Regions from separate parts of the Ferdinandcohnia sp. QZ13 genome, predicted to be linked through region 2. Evidence: riboswitches for the same ligand, from Rfam matches in the RefSeq annotation. Region 2 holds a riboswitch; each other region holds the start of a gene.
The links. A riboswitch is a leader RNA that binds a small molecule or an ion and turns the genes downstream of it on or off. The one in region 2 is predicted to bind thiamine pyrophosphate.

Region 1 (3,292 bases), 280 kb from region 2:
TTGTGAATTTTGGCTCGTTCTTAGCTAATTCCACTATATTTTGAAACAGTTCCTTAGAAGATTCCGTGCACTCAAAGAAGTGATTTTGAATGTCTTCTCGTTCCGTGTTTGTGATCGCCAAACTATAAGCGGTTAATCCATGGATCGTCATAATATAGGAATAAAATAGTAAAAATTGATCTGAGAACAGTCGAGGTGCGTTAACATTTACGTCACTCTTAGTAAATCCAATTGGAAGTTTGAAATTAGCACTTTTTAAGAATTTGCTGATTTTCGTAATATGGCTTTCAGCTAACTGTAAGGAACGTTCTAAAATAGGTTTAATCTCTTTGTTATCAACAATGTTAAGAAAATATTTGTATACACATATAGCCATACTATCACCCATATACTGAAGCCACAGTGCGGATACTTCGGCAGCGGTTAAACTGTTGGTCTTGTTTTTACTTTCCTTAAAGATACCCAAAAAATATACCTCCGATTTTATCAATTAATATACTTGTGTTATTTTATGGAATGTAGCTAGGAATTAAACACTGATAACCGAATTACTATTTTAAGAAGGTTTAAACTCAAGTATAAAGAGAGTGATGTTATGAATAGAGATAACCCGAAAAAAGTGGAGAACAATCAAACGGTGGATTCTACATACATTCAGCAGCATCTTGCGAATGAACGAACATTTTTAGCATGGGTAAGAACGGCAATTGCGATTATTGGGGTTGGCTTCCTTGTAACGAATTTGCATTTTACAATGAAAACCAACCTTTCTCCATTGAGGGATCTATTAGCTAATGTTATTGGTCTATTTTCAGTGGGGATCGGCATTCTGACAATTATTATGGCTATGATTGCCTATATGAGAAAAATTAATGCGATTAATAACCAGACATTCCGTACACCCAAAACCACGGTGCTTACCCTTGGGATTTTTGTCATAACGATTGCAGTCGTCTTTGGAATTTACTTTGTGATTTTGTAAGGACTAACTAGGTATAACAAACTTTTCTAAAGTACCTCTGTTCTCGGTCTCTATGCTATAATTTGGAGGGAAATCATAATTAGGAGTGACCATTCTTGGCAATACATGTTGTACTTTATCAACCAGATATTCCGGCTAATACCGGAAATATTGCACGTACTTGTGCGGCAACGGATACAGCCTTACATTTAATCCGACCACTTGGCTTTTCAACAGATGAAGAAATGATAAAACGAGCGGGATTCGATTTCTGGCATTCTGTAAATATCACGTACTATGATTCATTAGATGACTTTTTTTCGAGAAATCAAGGTGAGTTTTACTATATTGAAACGTTTGGCGAAAAAACACATTCAGCCTTTGATTTCAGCGATGTTTCAAAAGAACATTATTTTATGTTTGGAAAAGAAACCACTGGATTACCAAAAGATTTACTAGAAAAACATAAAAATCACTTTTTGAGAATTCCTATGAATCAACATGTTCGATCCCTTAACCTTTCAAATACAGCTGCGATATTGGTATATGAGGCATTAAGACAACAAGGATATCCGAATTTGAAATAAGAAATCTTCCGTCTAGGAGTATTTTTTGTTTGCTTGCACATAGAAAGGCTGGTAATCTTTCAAGCATTTGCTTATTTTCACTGGCTATGTTTAACTAATAGATAGTAACTTAATAATCTAACAATTCGACTAGGGGAGCATGTATTTGCTGAGAGATAGAAATATCGACCCTTTGAACCTGATCTAGGTAACACTAGCGTAGGGAAGTGGAGTTGGTATTTGTCGTGTTTACGATGATATATTGCCGAACCCATTCCTAGTCACTAGTGATGGGTTTTGTTTTTTTATCTCCCCTAATGTCAAAAGTAGAGAGGGGAAATGAAAATGAGTCATTTATTTACAGATCGTTTATGGAATCGAGTAGAACCGATATGGAATTCGTATTTGGAACATCCTTTTGTCAAAGGGATAGGCGAGGGCTGGTTGGAAAAGGAAAAATTTAAGCATTATATGAAACAAGATTATGTGTATTTAATTGAGTATAGCCGTCTATTTGCGATAGGAAGTGCAAAAGCTCCCGATTTAAAAACAATGTCCATTTTTGCAAATCTTTTACATGGTACGCTTGAGGTGGAGATGGATCTTCATCGTCAATATGCTGCGAAATTTGGTATCTCTCATGAAGAACTTGAGGACACCAAGCCCGCAGCAACTACCACTTCCTACACAAGCTACATGCTGAACGTCGCCCATCTTGGGGGTGTTGAAAATGTTGTCGCAGCGGTCCTTACTTGTGCATGGAGTTATAATTTTATCGGAAAAGAGCTCGTAAAATGGCCAGGAGCCATCGAACATGAATTTTATGGAGAATGGGTTAAAATGTATGCATCCGATGAATTTACGAAGTTATCCGATGATTGTAAAACCCTTCTCAATGAAATGGCTAGTGAAAAATCTGAACGAGAACTAGCAACACTTGAAGAAATTGTGGTCAAAACAAGCATGTACGAATACATGTTTTGGGATATGGCGGAAGATTTAGAGGAGTGGCCTATTAATCTATAAGTGTTAAATCTTGAAACTCGATAGAGAGATATGTTTTCGAAATAATCCAATATTTCTGTTGACAAGCTTTTGTCCATTCATGTAAGGTAGTAAATAATAAATTCCTAACTTAAATACGATTTTCTCTTATCAAGAGTCGGGGGAGGAACCTGGTCCGTTGATCCCGCAGCAACCGTTACGATTTGTATCAAGGTGCTAATTCCAGCAAGCAAATGCTTGAAAGATGAGTGTGGACGTACAAAAAGCCTCTTCCTCATCGGAAGAGGCTTTTTTGAATTTTATATGTTTCACTTAACGAACATTAGGTATCCACATTATACAAAACTAAGTAAGTTGATGTGAAAAATCGTATTTTAATTGTGGAAAATACCCAATACCCAAGGGAGAGATGCAAAATGACAGTAACAAAATCAGATAGCTTGTACAAAAAGGAATACTTCGGAAGACTTCCAGAATTGAAACAATATGCTCCAGAGATCTTTCAATCTTTCATCAAATTTGATAGCCAAGCTTTAGCAGCGGGTCGACTTTCAGTGAAACAAAAAGAACTGATAGCCGTGGCGGTCGCACATATCACAGGTTGTCCATATTGCATTGAGTTACATGTTGGTAATGCCAAAAAGAATGACTCAACGAAAGAGGAAGTGGCAGAAGCTATTTTTGTTGCGACTGCATTAAAGGCTGGTTCATCTTTAGCCCATGGAGTGAATGCACTCAACGCTTATGATGGAAATGGCGA
Region 2 (3,292 bases):
CGAAGTAAACCTTAACAATCCAACAGAAAATTTATTTGCTGTTGTTACTCCTATAAAGATGCAGTAATGTACTCTAAATACTATCTTTTCGTACGTATTCTACATAGAAAAGATGGTATTTTTTATTTTGCTTATAAAAGGTAATAAAGTACAATAAAGGAAACGTACTAAGGGAGTATGATATGAACGAATTAAATAAACTTGTTGAATTATTTGAATCTAATAGAAATGAAGAAAATGCAGAACCAATGAAGAAATATATGAAAAACCTTTTCCCATTCCTTGGAATAAAAGCACCATTAAGAAGACAATTAATGCGTGACTTTTATAAAGAAACAGGTATTTTACAGCAAGAAATTAATCTTGAGCTTGTCAAACAATTGTGGATGAAAGAAGAACGCGAATATCAATATGCAGCTTTAGACTATTTAGTCAGGTCTTTAAAGAAAATAAATAGCAGCCATTTGCTATTTATAGAGAATCTCATTATCACAAAATCTTGGTGGGATACGGTCGATGTTCTTGCCCCACATCTTATTGGAAAAATCGCAAAAGATACACCCAGCATAATTGAGGAAAGAATTGAAATATGGGCATTTAGTGACAACATATGGCTAAAACGTTCATCGGTATTATTTCAATTAAAATATAAACTAGAAACAAATGAAACATACCTATACAAATACATAAGAGCCAATGCAGATAGTAAGGAATTTTTCATTCAAAAGGCAATCGGTTGGGCATTAAGGGAATATTCAAAGACGAACCCAGATTCAGTTCGTGAATTTATAAATGAAAAAACATTGGCGAAGTTGAGCGTTAGAGAGGGGAGTAAATATATTTAAAGGCTGGTATTCAAATACCTTTACATTTTTGTCCTAACCTACTATGCTTATAGAAAGAATATTCGCAAACTACTAGGGGTGCCCGATTGGGCTGAGAGAAAAACGGACGTTTTTTAACCCTTTGGACCTGATCCGGGTAATACCGGCGGAGGAAAGTAGAGTGGAAAACTTCCATTTTTTCTTGCTACCTAAGTCAGGTCCATTTATGTGGGTCTGGCTTTTTTTGCGTATTTCTTATCTTACCATATTAGGAGGCTACTAGAATGAAGTTACAAAATCAGGTTGTTCTCGTTACCGGTGGTGCACGTGGACTAGGAAAGGAAATTGTAAAAGGATTTGTAAATGAAGGAGCGAAAGTGGTTATCAATTACTTCAAAAGCGAAGCCAAAGCTCATTCTCTAAAAGAAGAAATTGGTGAAAACGCGCTTGCGATTCAAGCTGATGTGAGAAATCGTGAACAGGTAGAGAACTTATTTATTGAAGCGAAAAAGCATTTTGATCAACCTATAACAACAGTTGTTAATAACGCTTTAATAAATTTCCGTTTTGACCCAATTACTAGAAAAAACGCAGAAGATATATCTTGGGAGGATTATCACACACAGCTTGAAGGTGCAATACGAGGAGCTTTACATACGACTCAGGCTGCGGTTACTGACATGAAGGAATTAGGCTTTGGTCGAATCGTGACAATTGGTACGAATCTCTTCCAAAACCCTGTCGTTGCTTATCATGATTACAACACCAGTAAGGCAGCACTTTTAGGATTTACTCGGAACATGGCAAAAGACCTTGGTGCATATGGCATTAACGTTAACATGATATCAGGAGGTTTACTTCAAACAACAGATGCAAGTTCAGCAACTTCTGAAGAGGTTTTCCAATTAATTAAGAATTCTACACCCCTTCAAAAAGTCACTACACCAGAGGATGTTGCGAATGCGGTTCTTTTCTTTGCATCACCATGGAGTAAAGGAGTAACTGGGCAGAACCTTGTCGTTGATGGTGGATTAGTAATGGACTAACAATTCAAAGGAGGATTCACAATGAATAAAACTTTAAAAATGACAATCACAGCGATGTTTGTCGCAATAGGAACAGTTACAAGCCATTTGTTTGCGATACCAATCGGATTTACAAAAGTGTTTCCAATGCAGCATTTTATTAATGTATTGTCGGCAGTCATTTTGGGTCCAGCATACGCAGTACTTCAAGCTTTTTCAGTATCTTTACTTCGAAACATGCTTGGTACGGGTTCGTTATTTGCCTTTCCAGGAAGTATGATTGGAGCATTTTTAGCAGCCTATTTATATTCAAAAACAAAGAAAGCTTCTATGGCAATGACCGGTGAAATTGTCGGAACTGGACTATTGGGTGCGATGGCTTGCTATCCAATCGCCACACTCATTCTTGGTCAAGATGCTGCGCTTTTTGGATTCGTACCATCGTTTATTTTTAGCTCAATTGCAGGTTCTATCTTTGGGTTTATTATTGTTGGCATTGTATTAAAAAACCCTGCCTTTAAAACATATCAAGAACGAAACCTTTAACATCGGAAAAAGACTAAACATTTAGCGTTTAGTCTTTTTTAAATCATTAAACCACCTGCGATATATAGAGCTGTTGCAAGGATGCCACCTATGGTTGAAACTTTTAATTTGTATTGAGCATAGTCAACTAGGTCCAGATCTAAAATCGATGCTGTTGTAATGGTTGTATCACCAAGAGGGGAAGTCAACGCCCCAAATGCTCCACTCGCAAAAACAGCTCCAACGGTTAATGGGATCGAGGCACCTGTCGACAAAGCTAGCGCTATCCCAAGCGGCATAAATAAGCCCCACGTTCCCCATGAGGACCCAATAAAATAGCCAACAACAGAGCCGATAATAAAAATCGTTGCAGGAGTCAAAAAACCGGGTAGAAATGAACCTAGGGTTGAACTAATAAATACAGAAAAACCGAGTTCCTCTGCTGATAAAGTTAGGGCCCATATTAAGATAAGGAGGCTTATCGCCTGCATCATTTGATTCCCGCCATCGTAAAAATGATACATAATCTCATGTAATTTCTGTTTTCGAATCACATAAAAGACAAATGTAAAAACGAGGGTGATGAACACAGCTAATAGCATCACAAAAGTAGCATCAGCCATCGAAAATGCTTCAAAAACCGTTTCGGCTCCGAGTGATTTGCCATCCTCCCATAGTAGGTAAAGCGATAATCCTAACAATAGAAATACTGGAACTATTAAATTCCAAGGCTGAGCTTTTACAAGCGATAACTCTTTTTTTATCCCCATACGGTGAAATTCGTGCTCATTTTCTTCTTGGTCCTGATTTTTATCAGAATTGGACTTTTTTTTAGATGGCCATAATGTTTGCATGATTCCAATAAGAAGCATTGCAATTGCATAAAAATTGAACAGGATGCTTAGTAGGAAAACTTCA
Region 3 (3,292 bases), on a different contig from region 2:
TCATCATAGTTATCTAAAAAGATAATCCCTAAAACAGTCCGCTCAGCCTCATACAATTGCACAATTTCCATTTGTTCAGTTACATCAAAGAAATAAAGTAAACGTTCTTCTCTCTTTATGATGACCTTAAATTTCTGCTCATTTAATGTAATTGTCTCACTTTCGATTTCTTGTTGAATTAAGGGAACAATCAGTTCCTCAACATCATAAAGTGATCTACCTACCAGCGTATCTGCGTCAAGAAAGTTCGATAAGTAGGCGTTAGCCCACTCTACCTGAAACTCCTCATTATAAAGCAAGATCCCAATCGGCATTTCCATTAACGCTTCTTCGCCAACTTTTTTTAAGCGATACGAAAGGGTCGAGATATAATGCTCCATTTCCTTTTTTAGAATCGAGTTTGCTTTTAATAAAAAATACACAATAAATCCAAGGAGCAGAAAACATGCTAACCCAATCATCCAATGAAAAAAAATGAGAATTGCACTAAAAACACTTGTAAGAACAAGCAATGCATAAATAGGATAGCGAAATAACTTCCTTTTGTAAAAGTCTGGCATGTAATTTTCAGCTCCTAAAGCTTTGTTTTACTTCTTTCCACTAATTCGATTTCTCAGTTGAAACCCTAAGTCAATTATACCTAAGATTCGAATAATATAAAGGAGAAATGGTGTTAAGATTGTCAGTATAATTGGCACAGCCTTTGTAATTCCTTTTTGATGACAGAAATAATAAATGAGCGACAAGCCTTGAATCACCATGAACAACTGCAGAACAAAAAAGAGATTTAAAAAGGCGGTATACCCAAACGTGCCCTTTTCCAGTTCAACAAAGCTAAAAAGTAAAATTAGTAAGTAATACCACAAAATACTCTTAGGGAAATTAATTTCACGGAAAGGTGGGAATGGATTCAATTTTACTTGAAGTCGGACAAGCACCGGTTTCATGGCTACGACCGTAACAAAGGCTAAAATCATCGAAAACAAAACAAACATACTTGGGATCATGTATTGCATCATGTTAATCGAATCTTCAAGCCTTGCAATGACTTCTTTATTCACTTCGCCCCCTGTTGCCCTCATTATACTCTCTGCCATGGCAAAAGATTCCCGCGAGCTCTCTCGAATCATGTCATATACATCAATTTGCAGAACTATTATAGCTGTAACATACAGGAGCACGATTGAGAACAAGTACGATAAACAGGAGCCTAGAAATAGCTCGATACCGCTTCTTCCCCGATTAATCAATTCACCTAGTAAGATTCCTGTAATTCCAAACGTAACCGTATGTATAATCCCCATAACCGAACCTAATAGACCGGATAATAAAAAGGCAATTAGTATAAATAACAATGACTGCTTTACCCTATATTTCACAGTAAACAAGATAAATGGTATGGGTAAAAGGAATGAAAGTGCTGTTCCAAGTAGTGGGATATATAAAGTAAGAAGTAACAGTACACTATATACCGCTAGCAGCATGGCGCCTTCTGTTAAATTTTTAGCGTTTTTCACCTTTTCACCTCAACTTAGATGACCCTTGTAAACATGAGCCTATTTTTACAATCACTTTCTATTTTAAAGATTTACTAGAAAGTCTTCAACTTTTGGACTTCTACAGGATGGGTTACTTCGATGTTGACACCGGATGTTCAGTCTTTTGTTGAAGTTCCTCTGTAAACTAAAACTTTTTGTTTTACTTTTCCCTATTTTCTATTATGATAGTAATTAAATGAATAAACGTAACCACAAGGGGAGCAATTTTGCTGAGAGTGAACATTAAAGTTCAGACCCTTCGAACCTGTTAGTTAATGCTAGCGTAGGGATGTGAGAGTTACCTGTGAACTTATACTTTTATTAAAGTTGTTCTCCTTTGGGGTGCGTTTTTTTTACAACATACTTCAAGGGGGATTTTTTTATGAGAAGCACAAGATTACAAGCAATGATTGAAGCCGCAATTTTTGCTGCCTTAGCACTAGTGTTGGATTTACTTCCATCGATTGACATTACTCCAGCCATATCTATTTCATTTGCAATGGTCCCTGTTTTTATTATTGCTTTAAGATGGGGTATAAAAATTGGAATGTTATCTGGTTTGTTATGGGGATTACTGCAGTTAGTATTTGACCCATGGATTGTACACCCTGTTCAAGCCATTATGGAATATATCATTGCCTTTTCGTTCATTGGATTAGGAGGAATTTTCAAATCAATCGTACAGGAAAGTTTAAAAAACAACCAGAAATCAAAAGCACTGATTGCCATTACCTTTGCAATATTTATTGGTAGTCTTGCACGCTATTTCTGGCACTTCCTAGCTGGCTTTATCTTTATTGAATATTTTGCACCAGAAATTGAAAACCCAGTTTGGTATTCCTTCACCTTCAACGGAATAACAATGCTAGCAACATTCGTTTTATGTACAATCGTACTATCGATCCTAATCATTGCTTCACCACGTTTTATCGTACTAAAACAAAAATAGGAACCATAGGGACGGTTCTCGCGGTTCCTTTAAAAACAAGATGTAAAAAAAGCGATGACCGCATTGACGATCATCGCTTTTCTTTATTATTCACCAGATACATATGGTAATAATGCCATTTGACGAGCACGTTTAATAGCAACAGTTAATTTACGTTGGTATTTTGCGCTTGTACCAGTTACACGACGAGGTAAGATTTTACCACGCTCAGAAACGAATTTTTTTAGTAAATCTACTTCTTTGTAATCGATGTGTGTAATTCCATTAGCTGTGAAGTAACACACTTTACGACGCTTTGCACGTCCACCTTTACGTCCGCCTGCCATTGATTTTCCCTCCTTTTTTAGTTTTTAATTTATACGATTGACTTACAAGTTAGAACGGAAGATCGTCATCTGAAATATCGATAGGCTGTCCATCATTTGCAAATGGATCTTGGTCTACTCTTGTAGGTCCTTGGTTTTGATTCGGGTTCTGACTCTGTCCAAATGGAGAGTATCCACCTTGGCCACCGCCTTGGTTTCCACCCTGGTTGCCACCATAGCCACCTTGATTACCACCATAGCCTCCGCCATTATTGCCACCAAAGTTACCTCCACCGCTGCGCTGTTGGTCATTTGCATTTCGAGGTTCAAGGAATTGAACACTCTCTGCTACAACCTCAGTAACATAGACGCGTTTGCCATCCTGACCTTCATAATTTCTTGTTTGAAGACGACCATCAACGCCTGCTAAACTCCCTTTTTTTAGGAAATTCGCGACATTTTCAGCTGGTCGGCGCCATACAACACAATTAATGAAGTCA

Region 1: it holds a riboswitch for thiamine pyrophosphate, as region 2 does, so the genes downstream of both, tenA (thiaminase II) here and RGU12_RS01490 (3-oxoacyl-ACP reductase) in region 2, are expected to answer to the same signal.
Region 3: it holds a riboswitch for thiamine pyrophosphate, as region 2 does, so the genes downstream of both, thiT (energy-coupled thiamine transporter ThiT) here and RGU12_RS01490 (3-oxoacyl-ACP reductase) in region 2, are expected to answer to the same signal.

Annotation. Positions count from the first base shown of each region.
Region 1 is NZ_JAVIVW010000001.1:10,309-13,600, forward strand. It holds gene RGU12_RS00040 (DUF3231 family protein) at 1-466, opposite strand, end outside; gene RGU12_RS00045 (YidH family protein) at 596-982, shown strand; gene trmL (tRNA (uridine(34)/cytosine(34)/5-carboxymethylaminomethyluridine(34)-2'-O)-methyltransferase TrmL) at 1,078-1,548, shown strand; TPP riboswitch at 1,670-1,770, shown strand; gene tenA (thiaminase II) at 1,873-2,553, shown strand; SAM riboswitch class I at 2,677-2,783, shown strand; gene RGU12_RS00060 (carboxymuconolactone decarboxylase family protein) at 2,949-3,292, shown strand, end outside.
Region 2 is NZ_JAVIVW010000001.1:292,149-295,440, forward strand. It holds gene RGU12_RS01480 (hypothetical protein) at 1-67, shown strand, start outside; gene RGU12_RS01485 (DNA alkylation repair protein) at 183-845, shown strand; TPP riboswitch at 910-1,016, shown strand; gene RGU12_RS01490 (3-oxoacyl-ACP reductase) at 1,109-1,870, shown strand; gene thiW (energy coupling factor transporter S component ThiW) at 1,892-2,395, shown strand; gene RGU12_RS01500 (Na+/H+ antiporter NhaC family protein) at 2,434-3,292, opposite strand, start outside.
Region 3 is NZ_JAVIVW010000015.1:1,973,722-1,977,013, forward strand. It holds gene RGU12_RS23510 (DHH family phosphoesterase) at 1-560, opposite strand, end outside; gene RGU12_RS23515 (YybS family protein) at 588-1,517, opposite strand; TPP riboswitch at 1,744-1,845, shown strand; gene thiT (energy-coupled thiamine transporter ThiT) at 1,921-2,487, shown strand; gene rpsR (30S ribosomal protein S18) at 2,574-2,813, opposite strand; gene ssb (single-stranded DNA-binding protein) at 2,863-3,292, opposite strand, start outside.